DNA from 2 places in the Robertmurraya sp. GLU-23 genome. Region 1 is predicted to be linked to the other one. Evidence: predicted binding sites of a transcription regulator. Region 1 holds the regulator's gene; the other holds the start of a gene.
What was found. Region 1 encodes Rex, which represses fermentation and respiration genes when NADH is low (regulators of the CRP and FNR family bind a similar motif). Its sites were predicted from a motif close to TTGTGAAATATTTCACAA; they were not measured.
Positions count from the first base shown of each region.

Region 1 (8,596 bases):
TCCCCGCAATCAATTGATCTTCAAGGAAACTTGAAGATACCCTGGTCCCGTGGTGTAGCGGTTAACATGCCTGCCTGTCACGCAGGAGATCGCCGGTTCGATCCCGGTCGGGACCGCCATTTTCATATTTTAGTAGAAGCAAACGAACCAAAATGGATTCGTTTTTTTGTTTTTATAGAGATTTTTTAATGAAAGACGATATTTATGGCTAAAATGGAATGAAAACAGTGTAGAACACAGTTGCGCACACTCAAATATCGATAAAAATGAATGTTGTTGTGTATTTACTTGCGATTCTCGAGATATATTTGCGATTCTGGAAATTTATTTGCGATTCTCGAGATATATTTGCGATCCCAACCATATAAATGCGATTCACAATATTTACTTGCGATCTCAACCCAACCCAATACACTGTCCACAAACTAAACAAAAATCAATCGCACACTAAAAACTACATACAAAACCAAGCTTTTTTGCTCATTTTTTTAAAATCATGTACACTTATAAGAGACTAGCCTTAGGATCCTGTCCTAAGGCTTTTTTATAAAAGAATTGGGTGATTAATTCAATGATCGAATACATAGTAAGAACAAACAGTACGGAAGAGACTTTACAATTTTCAAAGGAACTTGCACAGAAGCTTCAACCAGGAGATGTGATTACATTAGAGGGGGATCTTGGTGCAGGAAAGACAACTTTTACTAAAGGACTCGCAGTGGGGCTTGATATTAACAAAAATGTAAGTAGCCCGACTTTTACAATTATAAAAGAATATAACGGAAGACTCCCTCTTTATCATATGGATGTGTACCGCTTAGAGGATTCCTATGAAGACTTAGGCTTTGATGAATATTTTGAAGGTCAGGGAGTAACGGTTGTGGAGTGGGCTCATTTAATTGAAGAGCAACTACCAAACGAGCTTCTACAAATAAAAATTACTCATGGTGAAGAGAATTCTCGGAGCTTAACGATAACACCAAAAGGAAAACGATATGAAATGCTTTGTAAGGAGCTATTTGTCTAATGAAAGTACTAGCGATAGATACATCAAATTATCCACTGGGTATTTCCTTAATTGATGACCAGCAAGTGATTGGGGAGTATATAACCAATATTAAAAAGAATCATTCGGTCCGTGTGATGCCAGCGATTGAAAACCTATGCAGGGAATGTGACATTAAACCAACAGACCTAGAAAAAATCGTAGTCGCAGAAGGTCCTGGTTCCTATACTGGTGTTCGTATAGGAGTAACGATTGCGAAAACATTGGCGTGGACGTTACAAATTCCGCTTGTTGGGGTTTCAAGCATAGAAGTGTTAGCATCATCAGCGGCACGCTACTTCCCAGGTTATGTGGCTCCACTATTTGACGCTAGAAGAGGACAAGTCTATACCGGCCTGTATCGCTTCCAAAATGGCACACTCGAGACAGTTAAAAAAGACCAACTGGTGTTAGCTGCAGATTGGGCGGAGCGCTTAAAGGAGATGCCTGATCCTGTTTTGTTTGTTGGGAATGATCTTCCGATGCACAAGGAAGTATTAGCAAACATAATGGGAGATCAAGCAAGATTTGCTCATTACACAGAACATAATCCACGTCCTGGAGAGCTAGCTCAATTAGGGATCAATCGTGAACCAGTAGATGTACACACCTTTGTACCAAATTATATTCGATTAGCTGAAGCTGAAGCGAAATGGATAGAAGGGAAGAAAGAAAATGATGCAAAATGAAGAGACTCACTCTTTAACGGATTCCTTTGTGTTTCGATATTTGAAGGAAGAAGATATTGATCAAATCTTAAAAATTGAGGAACTTTCATTTGCAACCCCTTGGACTAGGCAATCATTTGAAAATGAGCTGAAATTAAATCAATTCGCTGTCTATCTTGTTTTAGAAAAGGAAGGTCAAATTCTAGGGTATTGTGGAATGTGGCTGATTGTTGATGAGGCACATATTACAAACATAGCAGTCTTACCTGAATTTCGTGGGCAAAAGCTTGGAGAAGCAATCCTTCGTATGATCATGGAGGTTGCAAAGAAGAAGGGTGCAAAGACGATGACACTTGAGGTACGTATTTCGAACACAGTGGCACAATCTTTGTACCGTAAGCTCGGCTTTATGAACGGTGGAATACGAAAGAACTATTATACTGATAATTATGAGGATGCATTAGTCATGTGGGTGACATTATGAGTGAAAAAAACCAATATATATTAGGTATCGAAACAAGCTGTGATGAAACAGCTGTTGCCATTGTAAAAGATGGACATGAAATTATAGCAAATATCGTTGCTTCACAAATTGAAAGCCATAAGCGCTTCGGCGGAGTGGTTCCTGAGATTGCTTCTCGTCATCATGTGGAGCAAATCACGATTGTCATAGAAGAAGCGATGAGAGTGGCTGAATTACAGTTTTCAGATATTGATGCGATTGCTGTAACGGAGGGGCCAGGGCTTGTCGGTGCCTTATTAATAGGGGTAAACGCAGCCAAGGCGCTGAGCTTTGCTCATGGTATTCCTCTAGTAGGAATCCACCATATCGCTGGTCATATTTATGCAAATCGGTTGATAAAGGAAATGGATTTTCCACTACTCTCTTTAGTTGTTTCTGGTGGACATACTGAGCTCGTTTATATGAAGGAACATGGCCATTTTGAGGTAATTGGGGAAACAAGAGACGATGCAGCAGGTGAAGCGTACGATAAAGTAGCTAGGACGTTAAAAATGCCCTATCCAGGTGGACCACATATTGACAGATTAGCCGCTGTTGGCTCACCCGTTATTGATTTACCGAGAGCCTGGTTAGAGGAAGGGTCATATGATTTTAGCTTTAGTGGATTAAAATCAGCAGTTATCAACACCGTCCACAATGCAGAGCAACGGGGAGAAATCATTGCACCTGAAGACCTTGCAGCAAGTTTTCAACAAAGTGTAATCGATGTGTTGGTAACTAAGACGGTACGTGCGGCCAAGCAACATTCAGTGAAGCAAGTGTTATTAGCAGGAGGAGTGGCTGCTAATAAAGGACTGCGTAGCGCACTAGAGAGAGAGTTCGCTGCTATTGAAGGCGTAGAATTAATTATTCCTCCACTTTCTTTATGCACAGATAACGCAGCCATGATTGCTGCTGCTGGAAGTATCATGTATGAAAAAGGACAAAGAAGTGACTTTACCTTAAATGCAAATCCAGGATTAGACCTATCTATCCACAACACATAACTGTAGGAAAAAGTCCCTATCACGTGATAGGGGCTATTTTTTGTGTATAAACACTGTTTCGACAAGTTTCACTGTGTATAATGTGGATAAAATAAACTAAAATTGTGGATAATGTGGAAAACCCTGTGGAAAGCACATATAAAAACAATTTAGCTGTGAACAAAATTGTGGAAAAGAAAAACCGGGATAGATTTATTCTCCCGGTTCTTTTTGCTTATTCAGCCAGTTCACTCCATTCTTCTAGTAACTCATCTAACTGGAGTTTGGCTGTTTCCGTTTCTTCATTAATTTTGACCACTCTTTCGTGGTCTTGAAAAATTTCTGGATCACAAAGCAGTGTATTATTTTTTTCAATCGTTGCTTCGAGCTGTTCAATCAATCCTTCTATTTCTTCGATGCGTCGTTTTCGTTGACGCTCTAATTTCTTGGCTTCCTTATCGATTTGATACGTGTTTTTTTCTGGAGAAGCTACCACGGTAACTGCAGCCTTTTCTGCTTGTTCAATGGCTTTAAGTTCTTCTTGTTCAAGCTTCTTTTCCACGTAATAATCATAATCCCCAAGATACTCAACAGCAGCAGTTTTACTAAGCTCAATCACCTTTGTAGCAATGCGATTAATGAAGTATCGATCATGAGAAACAAAAAGAATTGTACCTGGATAATCCACTAGCGCGTTTTCTAATATTTCCTTACTGTCCAAGTCCAAATGGTTGGTAGGCTCATCTAGTATAAGAAGATTCGCTTTTTGCATCATGAGTTTAGCGAGTGCAAGCCGTGCTTTTTGCCCACCGCTAAGGGTAGATACGTTTTTTAACACATCGTCACCGGTAAATAGGAAATTTCCTAGGACAGTCCGGATTTCCTTTTCACTTTTAAGAGGGTATTCGTCCCAAAGCTCATTTAACACGCGCTTGTTTGAAGTCAGAGCTGCTTGTTCCTGGTCATAATAGCCAATGCTAACATTGGAACCGTAATGAACTTGTCCTTCTAACGGTTGTAACGTTCCTTGAATGGTTTTGAGTAAGGTTGATTTTCCAATCCCATTCGGTCCAACTAAGGCAACGGAATCTCCTCTAGTAATTCGGAGGGAAAGTTCTTCAGCTATTCGTTTATCATGATAGCCAACTGCTAGGGAGTGGACATTTAACACTTCATTGCCACTTTGCTTTTCAATATCAAAACCGAAGGAGGCGGACTTTTCATCTCCAAGAGGTTTGTCCATGACTTGCATTCTCTCAAGCTTCTTCCTTCTACTCTGGGCCCGCTTGGTGGTTGATGCACGAGCAAGATTCTTTTGAATAAAGTCCTGTAGCTTGGTTATTTCATCTTGTTGTTTTTCGTATTGCTTAAGATCACGCTCGTAGTTTTCGGCTTTTTGATCAAGATAAGAACTGTAGTTTCCTGAGAATTTGCTGATTTGGTTCCTAGAGATTTCGTACACTTGATTGACCACTTTATCTAAAAAGTAGCGATCATGGGATACGATTAAGATCGCACCTGTGTAGCCAGTCAGGTATTGCTCTAGCCAAGACAACGTATCAATATCTAGATGGTTGGTCGGTTCGTCCAAAATAAGAATATCAGGCTTCGTTAATAGCAGCTTCGCTAAAGCTAAACGAGTTTTCTGGCCACCACTTAAGCTATCAATTTTCGTAGTGTAATCGAAAGAGTGAAAGTTTAAGCCATGTAGGACAGAACGTATATCAGATTCGTACTGATACCCTCCATTCTCCTTAAATTCGTTTTGGAGATGGTCATATTCTTTTATTGTTCGCTCGTACAATGCAGCATTTTCAAACACGTTAGGATCAGCCATTTTTTCCTCGAGCTTACGAAGCTCTTTCTCTTGGTTCATAACCTGTTCAAAAACGGTAAGCATTTCTTCCCAAATGGATAATCCGGAGACAAGACCTGTATTCTGAGCCAAATACCCGATCGTTACATGTTTGGGCTTGATTAAATCACCTGATTCATAGGAAAGGTGACCGGCAATAATCTTGAGTAAAGTAGATTTTCCGGCCCCATTTCTGCCTACTAAGGCAATACGGTCTCTTGTTTGAACTTCTAGTTTTATATTCGATAAAATAAGGTCAGCTCCATAAGACTTGGAAAGCTGGTTCACTTGTAGTAGTATCATTGATTTCACCTCTATACTTCTACGGTTAGTGTATCGCATTCAATACGGATGAGCAATGATATGAGTTGTGAACTATGTTACAATGTTTTCACACAGAACAAGGAAAATAGTGTATGATTTTGAAAGAGGTGTATAATAGATGTCAGAGTTCACTCATTTTAATAAAGAAGGCAGAGCGAAAATGGTAGATGTGAGTGATAAGCCCGAAACCGTACGGACGGCTATTGCCCATTCTAGTATCACAGTCAATCAAGAGATATATGATCGTATTACACATAACCAAATGAAAAAAGGTGATGTGCTAGCAGTTGCACAGGTTGCTGCCGTTATGGCTAGTAAAAAAACATGGGATATTATTCCAATGTGCCATCCTATTCCACTTACCGGTGTCGATATTTCTTTTGATTGGGAATCAGATAACCATTGCCATACTCTACATATTTCTGCTAGTGTAAAGACAAAAGGAAATACAGGTGTAGAAATGGAAGCGTTAACAGCCGCTTCTGTTTGTGCGCTTACGGTTTATGATATGTGTAAAGCCATAGATAAAGGAATGGTAATCGGGAAAACATACCTTGTTGAAAAAACGGGTGGTAAAAACGGTGACTTCAAAAGGGAAGAGAGACTATATTAGTTAAAGATAGAAGGTAGGGGAAGAACGATGAGTAATGAATCAATGAAAATCCCACAAGCAACGGCGAAAAGGCTACCATTGTATTATCGCTTTTTAAATAGTTTACACTCATCAGGAAAACAACGAGTTTCATCAGCTGAACTAAGTGAGGCGGTGAAGGTCGATTCTGCAACGATTCGAAGAGATTTTTCATACTTTGGAGCATTAGGTAAAAAGGGATATGGTTACAATGTAAACTATTTATTATCCTTTTTCCGTAAAACACTCGACCAAGATGAGTTAACGAAGGTTGCGTTAATTGGGGTCGGGAATTTAGGGACAGCATTTTTAAATTATAATTTCTTGAAAAATAATAATACAAAAATTGCTGTTGCATTTGACGTAGTAGAAGAGAAGGTAGGCACAAAAATTGGAGAAGTGCCCGTCTATCATATGGATGATCTAGAAGAGGTTATTGAAAGAGAAGATATTCAAGTTGCGATATTAACGGTTCCAGCAACAGTTGCACAATCCATTACCGATCGAATGGTTCAAGGAACGGTGAGAGGGATTTTAAACTTTACACCGGCCCGATTAACGGTTCCATCATCCATCAGGGTTCACCATATTGATCTGGCTATTGAGTTACAGTCACTGGTGTACTTTTTAAAGCACTATTCTTCAGTGGATGAAGAAATGGTAGAGGAATAAACAACAAGCCGCCCCTTAGTGGAGCGGCTATTTCTTTTGCTGTTTCTTCATTTCTTTAATTTTAAAATGTAAAAGAATCATCCGAATGCCTGAACCAATATCAAATGTTGCTAGCAAGACTAGAAGATAGGTAAAAAACCCCCACTCTCCATTTTGCTGTAAGTCCTGAATGGCAAACACTGTGAACAGAGCACCTAAGACGATGTATATAATTCCTGAGAATAAAGGTGACTGTCTCATAAGAAGAATCCTCCAATAAAGCTTTGCATTTGTTCTGCTTGTTTGATTAATTTTTCTATGTCTTCCCTATATACGGATTGCACAAGAACAACGAATGTATTCATCGATACGTGAGCAACAATCGGAACGAGAATCCGATTGGTTTTAACATACAAATACGCAAAGGTGAATCCCATCGCGGAATAAAGTAGGGTGTGCTCGGGCTCCATATGGGCAAAAGAAAAAATGACTGAGCTAAGCAAGGCTGATATAAAAAAGTTAAATCGCTTATAAAAAGCTCCAAAAATGATCTTACGAAAGACAATTTCTTCTAATATAGGACCGATAACGGAGCTAACTACTATCATAATAGGAAAAGACTCAATGATGCGTAAAATCTGCTGCGTATTATCAGATCCTACCTCAATACCAATCAGGCGTTCAATATTCGCAGCAAAGGCTTGGGCAAATAGAGCAAGAAAGACACCTATAATGGCCCAGAGGATCGACCGACCTAAGCTGGCTCCGTTTCTTACTGCATTTGCGTTTACCATCTCATTACGTAACAGCTGCAGGACAATCACAAGTGTGATAGTAAAGCTGATAACAAGCCAAGTGACACCTGCAAACCCTTGAGAGTGATTGGTTTCAAAACCAATCATTTCTAGTACGAGAGAGGTGATAGGGACACCAATAAAGCTTGAAAGCTGCATAGCAATATAAGCAATTAATATAAACCAATATTCACGTTTCAAAACAAGTCTCCTTTTCAATCCAATATAGTTATTCTACTCGTAAACATCAGGTTGTATCAAATAAGAAGAATTATTGTCCGTATTTTAGCATTATATGGATAGAATAGGTGGAAAAGTACATACTTAGTAAGGTTGTATAATTAACAAGTTATGGGAGGACCTTTACAAAAAATTTATAAAAAAAAGCGGTTTCTCGCTTGCAAAAAAGGAAGAGATTCATTAATATAATAGTTGTGTTAGCACTCTAGTTAAGTGAGTGCTAATAATAAAATCTTACATATATTTGAGGAGGTTGTTTCACTTGTTAAAGCCACTAGGTGATCGCATTGTAATTGAGCTAGTTGAAACGGAAGAAAAAACGGCAAGCGGTATTGTACTACCAGACTCTGCTAAAGAGAAGCCTCAAGAAGGCAAAGTAGTTGCTGTCGGCACTGGCCGCGTACTTGAAAGCGGTGAGCGTGTAGCTCTTGAAGTTTCTGTGGACGACCGTATTATCTTCTCAAAATACGCTGGCACAGAAGTGAAGTATGAAGGAAAAGAGTACTTAATTCTACGTGAAAACGATATTCTTGCTATTCTTGGATAAGAGTAGAACTTTATTAATTTAAAACTAAACGAAGACAGAATAGATTGAAAAAACTCGAGGAGGGTATTTTACAATGGCTAAAGAAATTAAGTTTAGTGAAGACGCACGCCGCTCGATGCTTCGTGGGGTAGATGCACTTGCAAATGCGGTAAAAGTAACATTAGGACCAAAAGGACGTAACGTGGTTCTTGAAAAGAAATTCGGTTCACCACTTATTACAAATGATGGTGTAACGATTGCAAAAGAAATCGAACTTGAAGATGCATTCGAAAACATGGGTGCTAAGCTTGTTGCTGAAGTAGCTAGCAAAACAAATGATGTAGCTGGTGACGGTACAACTACTGCAACGGTTC
Region 1 covers NZ_JBRKCV010000018.1:90,208-98,803, reverse strand. The annotation lists tRNA gene ACVBAX_RS21300 (tRNA-Met) at 1-9, shown strand, start outside; tRNA gene ACVBAX_RS21295 (tRNA-Asp) at 44-119, shown strand; gene tsaE (tRNA (adenosine(37)-N6)-threonylcarbamoyltransferase complex ATPase subunit type 1 TsaE) at 572-1,027, shown strand; gene tsaB (tRNA (adenosine(37)-N6)-threonylcarbamoyltransferase complex dimerization subunit type 1 TsaB) at 1,027-1,734, shown strand; gene rimI (ribosomal protein S18-alanine N-acetyltransferase) at 1,721-2,197, shown strand; gene tsaD (tRNA (adenosine(37)-N6)-threonylcarbamoyltransferase complex transferase subunit TsaD) at 2,194-3,222, shown strand; gene ACVBAX_RS21270 (ABC-F family ATP-binding cassette domain-containing protein) at 3,437-5,359, opposite strand; gene moaC (cyclic pyranopterin monophosphate synthase MoaC) at 5,499-5,993, shown strand; gene ACVBAX_RS21260 (redox-sensing transcriptional repressor Rex) at 6,021-6,683, shown strand; gene ACVBAX_RS21255 (YdiK family protein) at 6,711-6,923, opposite strand; gene ACVBAX_RS21250 (CPBP family intramembrane glutamic endopeptidase) at 6,920-7,657, opposite strand; gene groES (co-chaperone GroES) at 7,959-8,243, shown strand; gene groL (chaperonin GroEL) at 8,317-8,596, shown strand, end outside.

Region 2 (8,596 bases), on a different contig from region 1:
TACATACGTCTGTTTGGCCAAATGTGGATGATCTTTTATACATTACACTTCGGGTAAATAAAAATAACCGAATTTATGTAAAAGCTGCGACTGATCCTATTATTACAGACATTAGTATTAAAGCTACATCAAAGGATTTTAATAAAAATATTCAAGGTCATGTGTACAGAACTGCTAAGGTAGGCACTTGGGTGTATACGGTAGAAGGGTTTAAAGGCTTTGTTCACGAGTCGCAGCGGAAAGTGGAGCCTAGACTGGGTGAAAAAGTAGAAGGCCGAATTATAGATGTGAAAGAAGATGGAACCGTTAATATTTCTTTAATTCCTCGTAAACAGGAAGCTCTCGACGAGGATGCACATAAGATTTATGAGTATCTCCTGCTAAGAAATGGGGCCATGCCTTATAGTGATAAGAGTATGCCAGAGGACATTCTAGAACGATTTGGATTAAGTAAAGCTGCTTTTAAGCGTGCATTAGGAAAATTGATGAAGAATGGGTTAGTTTATCAAGAGGATTTTTGGACGTATAAAAAAGAAGAAAAAAATGACGTGGAGTAACCACGTCATTTTTCTATTACAAGTGATCTGTCTTTTTCGAAAATGATTTTTTTCCTGCTGTTTTATTCTTTTCTTCTAACATGTTTTTTTCATGTCTGCGTGCATTTTTGTCTTGTGCTTTTTTATCATTATCTGAAGTATGTGGCATAACATAAATCCCCTTTCCTAGATAAAACATTCTGCCTCATATTACAAGGCTTCTTTTAGTTTCTGTTGGAAAAGAAGAAGTATGCAGGTTAGGAATGAAGCTTATTTTGAAAGAATATGGCAATCGTTCCTGGTCCTGTATGTGACCCAATTGCAGCCCCAATATCTGAGATGTAAACATCTTGAGGTGAGAACTCTTCAATGATCATGGTTCTCATGTCATCCGCGCTTGCTTTATCATCCGCATGACTAATTCCGATCACTTGCTTATCTAAAGACTCTCCACGTTCTTTCATGACTTCAATGATACGACGCATTAATTTTTTCTTTCCACGTATTTTCTCAATTGGGACGAGTTTCCCATCTTCCACATTTAAGAGAGGCTTAATATTTAATAGACCTCCAACGAAAGCAGAAGCCTTAGAAACTCTTCCGCCTTTAGCTAAATGGTCAAGATCATCAACAGAAAAAAGATGCTCCATATGCTTACATAGAAATTCTGAAGACTCAATAACCTGTTCCTTAGTAGCACCATTTTTTAAGAGGTTGGCTGCCTTCATAACAACCAATCCACATCCTAGTGATGCACATTTTGAATCAATAATGGTCAAGTCAAGATTTGGATATTGTTCTTTCACTTGGTCACGTATCATCACCGCTGTTGAATACGTTCCTGATAATTCGGAAGAAAAAGCTATGTATAGACCAGATTCGTTATTTAAAGCTAACTCGGTAAAGTGTTTTTCAAATACAGATGGTGACACTTGAGATGTTTTGGGAAGATCTCCGTTTCGAATGGACTCGTAAACGGTTTCGGGATTAATGGTTAGTAAATCTTCGAACTCGTGCTCCTTTACATGTACCTTCAGAGGTAACATGGTGACATTATGTTCAGCAAAAAAGTTAAGCGGCAAATCGCTAGCAGAATCAGCCATTAATTTAATCGACATGCCTATCACACTCCAATAACTCTGTAATCTTTTCTTTAGTTTAAAGAAATTATAAGCGAATTACAATTAAATGCAGAGGAGTTTGCTCATAATAGGAAAAATAGAGTTTTCGAGGAGGGGAAAGTCATTGATTTATCTGCATACAAAAAAAATAATCATTGTAACCATCGGAGCAGCATTAAATGCAGTGGCAATGAATTTTTTCTTAATCCCGGCTAATGTGTACTCCAGTGGTTTTGTGGGAGTAGCACAGCTATTGTCTAGTGTATTTGGAAATTTCATGACAACTGGGGTTTGGTTATTTATTCTTAATCTTCCTGTTACCATCTTAGCCTGGAAAAAGGTAGGACGATCATTCACGGTATACAGCTTTATCAGTGTATTTCTAATGTCTTTTTTCTTAGAAATCGTTCCCATTATTAATGTTTCAAAGGATATTTTACTGAATGCGGTATTTGGTGGAGTGATTGCCGCAGTTGGAACAGGAATCACCTTAAAGTGGGGAGCTTCTACTGGGGGAATGGATATAGTAGCAATGGTTTTATCGAGAATGAAGGATAGACCAGTGGGAACCTATTTCTTTATTTTAAATGGAGCCATTATTGTTACTGCAGGATTTTTATACGGGTGGGAAAAGGCCTTATATACGTTAGTTACTTTATACGTGTCTACAAGGGTGATTGACACGATTCACACTCGTCATGAAAAGCTGACAGCCATGATTATTACGAAAAAGTCGGAGGAAATGAAACAGGCTATTCATTCAAGGCTTGTTCGAGGGATTACAACGGTACCTGCAAAAGGTGCATTTACCAATGAAAATAAAGAAATGCTAATAACAGTCATTACGCGCTACGAATTGTTTGATCTTGAACGAATTATTAAGTCAGTAGATCCTAATGCTTTTACTAATATTGTTCAAACAGCAGGAATTTTCGGCTTTTTTAGAAGGGAATAACTAAAATAGGAGGGAAAATCATGAAAAAATTGCTTTTATTGATCACCATTGTGTTTATGTTCATTCCATCCATTGGCTATGCAAAAGAAGAATCTGCATTTAAAAATATTGTCGTAGATGGGGGAAGTGGAAATTACAAAGTACGAGGAGATGCTCATATTGGTAAAAATTATTTTTATTACTCCGTAGAAGACGGACATACACAATTTATCGAGGAAACAAAAATACAAACAGGAAAAGCCTTTGGTGACGCTTATCCTTTTGTTATTACTGTCTCCATCCCAAAGGAGAAACTTCCGAAAAATGGTACCTTGATAATGAATTTGTTTACGAAATCCGAAAAGGGTGAAAACCAACAATCCCGCCCAGTAGTTTTAGAAGTGTTTGAATAAAAAAAGAAGGCTGACGAACTCGTCAGCCTTCCTTTTTATATATCTAGCTCGTTTTGCATTTCTCGCAGCTGCGCTTGTTCAGCTACAGTGGAGTTAGCATATGCAGAAGATAAAGCATTTTTGGCTCGTGATATCGCTTCATACTGGCCGCTACCCGTTGCGTTTTTGGCAAGGTCAACTGCTTTTCTGGCTTCGATAAATAGTCTGTTTCCCATTATATTCCACCAAGTGATGATTCTTTCACATTTGCCATTTTTTGTGCTTCTGCTTCTGCATACGTTGTGTGATATGGGATACGATCGTCATGCTTGGATACTGCATCTACACCTTGTTGTACAAAGCGTTTTGATTTATTGCGTTTACCCATTGCAAATCCCTCCATATCCGAGCTATTTTGAAGTAACAGTCTTGCTACCTCAAGTGTTAGTATGCTCACTAATTTGCTCGCTTACTAGAATAAAAAATGGGAGGGTTTGTATATATTGTTACAATGCTTTTAAGTTTAAATAATCATTTAAGTAGATAGCAATTCCATCTTCCTCATTCGTAAGTGTAACCTCATTCGCGAGGGTTTTTAGTTGCTCAATGCCATTGCCCATTGCTACACCAAGGCCAGCATACTCAATCATTTCAAAATCATTATCCTCGTCACCAAATGCAATAATTCTTTCCTTAGGAATTTGTAGGAACTCCGATACTTTTTTAAGTCCAACTGCTTTGCTTAAACCTGATTTCACAATTTCAATCACGTGCCAAGGATCAGCCCAACGACGATGATCAATCACCTCTGCATGCACATCTGATAAATGCTTTCGAATGTTCTGTACCTGCTCTTCTTCGGCGTGTATCAGCATACTAGTTGGTGACTCTTTTAGGAACCTTCGTAAATCACCTGTTGTTATATTTGGTTTTCCTAAACCGAAAATATCCAGAAGTTTTTCATCGTGGTAATGAAAATACACATCATCTATGACTTCAGCAATAATATTGTGAAAGGAAAAAGAGTCTAGTGCCTCAACAATATCCTTTGCCACTTCTATATCTAAAGGCGTATGATACGCTCCCCACTGGTTAGAACGGGGGTGATGAATAAATGCACCGTTAAAATTTACAATTGGAGTCGTAAGGTTTAATTCATGGTAATACATTTCGCTTGAGCGGAATGGCCTTCCCGTAGCAATCATAATCTCATGTCCTTGTTCTCTGGCGCTGTTAAGGACTTTTTTCGTTTTTTCAGAAATGGTCTTATCGTCTTTTAATAAAGTACCATCAAGGTCTAAAGCAATTAAATGTTTTTCTCTCATGTCTATCCCTCGATTCATGACGTAGTAGGTTAAGTGTAAACCTTTAGGAAAATACTTGTCCACATGATACACTAAAATATAGAAATTCTTAATAAAAGAATGTTGTAGCTATTCTTATGTTAACAATATTGCTTCCCTTCTGTAAAAAAATTCAACTTATTATTGGAGGTTTTCTTTGTGATTTCTGTTGAAAATAAACAAATAGGGGAGATTCCATTATTACATTTGGCTCGCACGAACCTTTTTGATAAGAAGCTCCCTCTCGTGATTTTTATACATGGGTTTATGAGTGCTAAGGAACATAATTTACATTATGCTTATTTACTGGCTGAAAAAGGGTTTCGTGTGTTACTACCAGACTGTCTGTATCATGGGGAGAGACAGACGGAAGAAACTCGTTCCCATTTGCAGTTTCATTTTTGGGAGATAGTTTTACAAACCATTTCAGAACTAAAGAATCTGAAGAAGTATTTTGAAGTAAGTCAGTTGATCGATTCTGAAAGGATTGGAGTTGTTGGAACTTCAATGGGAGGAATTATTACTCTAGGTGCATTAACAAACTATCCATGGATTCATACTGCTGTAAGTCTAATGGGTATGCCTTACTATGAAAAACTTGCTAAAGCGCAAATTGCAGAGCTGAAAAATCAGGGAAAAGAACTGCCGATTGAGCAGTCAGCTATTGATGAATTATTTGGTCGTCTTCGAGAAAGAGACTTAAGCCAACAACCGGAAAAATTAATGGGAAGACCACTTTTATTTTGGCATGGGAAAAGGGACAATATTGTTCCGTATTCATATGCGTATGATTACTACGAAAGCATTAAGAAACATTATCAACAAACCCCTCAGTTACTACATTTTATTAGTGACGAAAAGGCGGATCATAAGGTCAGCAGAGAAGGGCTGTTAAAAACCGTTGAGTGGTTTGATAAGCATTTACTTTCATCAAGTATGATGTACGTCACTTCAGCAGAAAAATAATCATTATATTATAACTTATGTAAACCATTTTGTTATCATGTAAATAGAGTTGAACTTTAAGGAGTGATTATAATGGATCAAGATTTAAAAGATAGTATTATGGGGGCTTTGGAATTAGTTGTTGACCCAGAGCTTGGAATAGATATTGTGAACCTTGGCCTTGTTTATGATATTGAGATGGACGAAGAAGGCACAGCGACCATTACAATGACGTTAACTTCAATGGGTTGTCCGTTAGCAGGTGCCATTGTGGAAAATGTGAAAGAGGCTCTAAGTGATATCCCTGAAGTAAAAAACACAGAAGTAAATATCGTCTGGAGCCCACCGTGGTCAAAAGAAAGAATGTCAAGATACGCAAAGATTGCGCTTGGAATTCGATAGGATGGAAGCTAACCGCTCGTGCGGTTAGCTTTTTTTATGGAAACTAATAAGTTTTATTAAAACTGTGAGCTAGTTCACTTATTTCAGGAGAATATCCCTATACAATGGATGTAAATGATTTTACAAAAGTTGTGCTTTGCCAGGAGGTCCTCATTGTGATTGTTAGTCGAGACTTTAACAAAGATCCGTTTATTGTTATTTGGGAGTTAACGAGAGCTTGTCAGCTAAAATGCCTTCACTGCCGTGCAGAAGCACAGTATAAAACCGATCCAAGGGAATTAACCTATGAAGAAGGTAAAAAATTAATAGATGAAATATATGAAATGAATAATCCCATGCTCGTATTTACAGGCGGGGATCCGCTATTGAGAAAAGATGTTTTTGATATTGCCGAATATGCTGTGAAAAAAGGTGTACGCGTATCAATGACTCCTAGTGCCACACCAAATGTTACGAAAGAGTCAATTGAAAAAGCCAAGGAGGTAGGTCTTTCACGATGGGCCTTTAGTTTAGACGGCCCGACTGCTGAAATACATGACCATTTTCGTGGAACAGCAGGCTCATTTGACTTAACCCTAGAAAGAATTCAGTATCTTCATGAACTTGAAATACCGATTCAAATCAACACGGTGATCTCTCGTTACAATTATGAATACCTAGACGAGATGGCTGAACTAGTCGAGAAGCTACAATGTGTTTTATGGAGTGTCTTTTTCTTAGTACCAACTGGTAGGGGGCAAGAAAAGGATATGATTTCTCCAGTAGAGCATGAGAAAGTATTTATCTGGCTTCAAGAGCTGAGCAAACGCGTACCTTTTGATATAAAAACGACAGCGGCTCAACATTATCGACGTGTGTTTATTCAGCAAAAAATGAAAGAAGAGAAGAAAAAGGAAAATATCTCTTATTTGGATGCCTTAACTAGTCAGGGATTAACAGGAAGTATTGATGGGTTAGGAAGAGCTCCTAAGGGGGTTAACGACGGAAACGGCTTTGTATTTATATCTCATATCGGGGATGTGTACCCAAGTGGGCTGTTACCAATAAAAGCCGGGAATGTGCGTGAGCAGCCGTTAGCCGAGATTTACAGAGAATCACCGATATTTAAAGACTTAAGGAACCCTGATAAATATAAAGGCAAGTGTGGCGTATGTGAGTTCAGATATGTATGCGGTGGCTCACGATCAAGAGCATATGCCATGACAGGTGATTATCTAGAAAGTGAACCATTTTGTGTTTATGTGCCTAAGGCTTTAAGATCAAAGAAAGCATAAAAATCAGAGTGCAGAAATTCCTGCACTCCGATTTATTCAATACTGCAATACACCTTTGGACAATTTTCGCAACCAATTTCGTTTCTTAAAAATTGTAGATTATGAACGATAATTTTACTCTTTCTTATAGAAATAATTTTCTCTTTTTTTAGTTCATTTAAGATGCGATTGGTACTTTCACGGGAAGTTCCACAAAAATTGGCAAGTTCTTGGTTCGTTAGTGGAAGGTCGATGAGGATCCCGCTTTGTACCTCTACACCATAACTATTTGTCATACGGATCAGAGTAGAGTATAATGCGCCTTTCTTTCCATTTAAAACGAGATCACGGAACTTCGTTTGCGTTTTTCTGAAATGGTCGCTCATCCATTTTAAAAACTCTAGGGCAAGAGAACTGTTTCGAAAGATTTCTTTCTCAAGGACATCCTTATTAATGGCAGCAATTTCTGCATCTTCAAGTACCCTGGCGCTAAGTAAATATTTAGGGGAATGAGTAAAAAGTGTTAGTTCTCCGCAAATATCATTTTTACCGCAAATCCTTAATGATAGCTCCCTGCCATCGGATGTAATTTTACTAATCTGTACTTTCCCTGACAGAATGACGTACATTTCCTCTGCTTCCATTCCTTCTTGAAAGATAAAAGTATTTTTTTCTCCAATAAAACGGCGGTCAGCCAGATGAAGAAGTTCTTTTATCTCTATTGAATGAGTTTCTTTTACAACTGCTGACATCCGGATTCACCCTTTTTTAGACAATAATGATTCTATCATCTACAATGAGGGCAATCAGATTTGTTGTCAATAACTTCACGAATGATGTAACAATATGTTCACGTTTAATAAAATAGTTATGTTGTAAAGTGGTTTACCGTTATAATAAAATATACTACAATGCATGCAAGATACTCTTGCGATGGAGTTGATTATCATAAATAAAATTACTGATCAATTAAACCGTCCGTTACGAGATTTAAGAATATCGGTTATCGATCGATGCAATTTCCGGTGTCAGTACTGCATGCCAGCAGAGGTGTTCGGTCCCGATTTTGCTTTTTTACCTAGAAATGAATTACTCAGCTATGAAGAAATTGAGCGTTTGGCTCATATATTTGTAGGACTTGGAGTGGAAAAAATACGCCTCACAGGTGGCGAGCCTCTCCTTCGAAAACAGCTTCCTTTACTTGTTGAGAAGCTCTCTAAAATAAAGGGTTTAAAGGATATTGGCTTAACAACGAACGGCGTTCTTTTACCAAAGTATGCTGAGGAGTTAAAGGATGCTGGTCTTAAGAGGGTAAATGTAAGCCTTGATAGCTTGAATGATGAGCTCTTCGGTGAGATTAATGGTCGTGGTGTGAAAACAGGACCTGTCATAGAAGGAATTCATGCGGCCCAAAAAGCAGGCCTAGGTGTCAAACTGAATATGGTTGTTAAAAAAGGCTTAAATGATCAAGAGATTGTTCCTATGGCACAATTTTGTAAAGATAATGGACTACAACTCCGTTTTATTGAATATATGGATGTGGGTAGTACAAACGGATGGAAAATGGATGACGTTGTAACCAAAAAGGAAATTTATGAACAATTAAATGCGCATTATTTGTTAGAGCCTGTTGATCCCGATTATTTTGGCGAAGTTGCTAAGCGATATCG
Region 2 covers NZ_JBRKCV010000005.1:130,474-139,069, reverse strand. The annotation lists gene ACVBAX_RS11050 (CvfB family protein) at 1-557, shown strand, start outside; gene ACVBAX_RS11045 (DUF3941 domain-containing protein) at 574-705, opposite strand; gene ACVBAX_RS11040 (DegV family protein) at 794-1,654, opposite strand; gene ACVBAX_RS11035 (YitT family protein) at 1,782-2,612, shown strand; gene ACVBAX_RS11030 (Gmad2 immunoglobulin-like domain-containing protein) at 2,633-3,004, shown strand; gene ACVBAX_RS11025 (DUF3813 domain-containing protein) at 3,040-3,219, opposite strand; gene ACVBAX_RS11020 (hypothetical protein) at 3,219-3,371, opposite strand; gene ACVBAX_RS11015 (Cof-type HAD-IIB family hydrolase) at 3,490-4,308, opposite strand; gene ACVBAX_RS11010 (alpha/beta fold hydrolase) at 4,486-5,292, shown strand; gene ACVBAX_RS11005 (metal-sulfur cluster assembly factor) at 5,365-5,673, shown strand; gene ACVBAX_RS11000 (TIGR04053 family radical SAM/SPASM domain-containing protein) at 5,829-6,947, shown strand; gene ACVBAX_RS10995 (Crp/Fnr family transcriptional regulator) at 6,980-7,678, opposite strand; gene moaA (GTP 3',8-cyclase MoaA) at 7,860-8,596, shown strand, end outside.
Region 2: the regulator Rex is predicted to act here: its motif matches at 5,782-5,799, upstream of ACVBAX_RS11000 (TIGR04053 family radical SAM/SPASM domain-containing protein).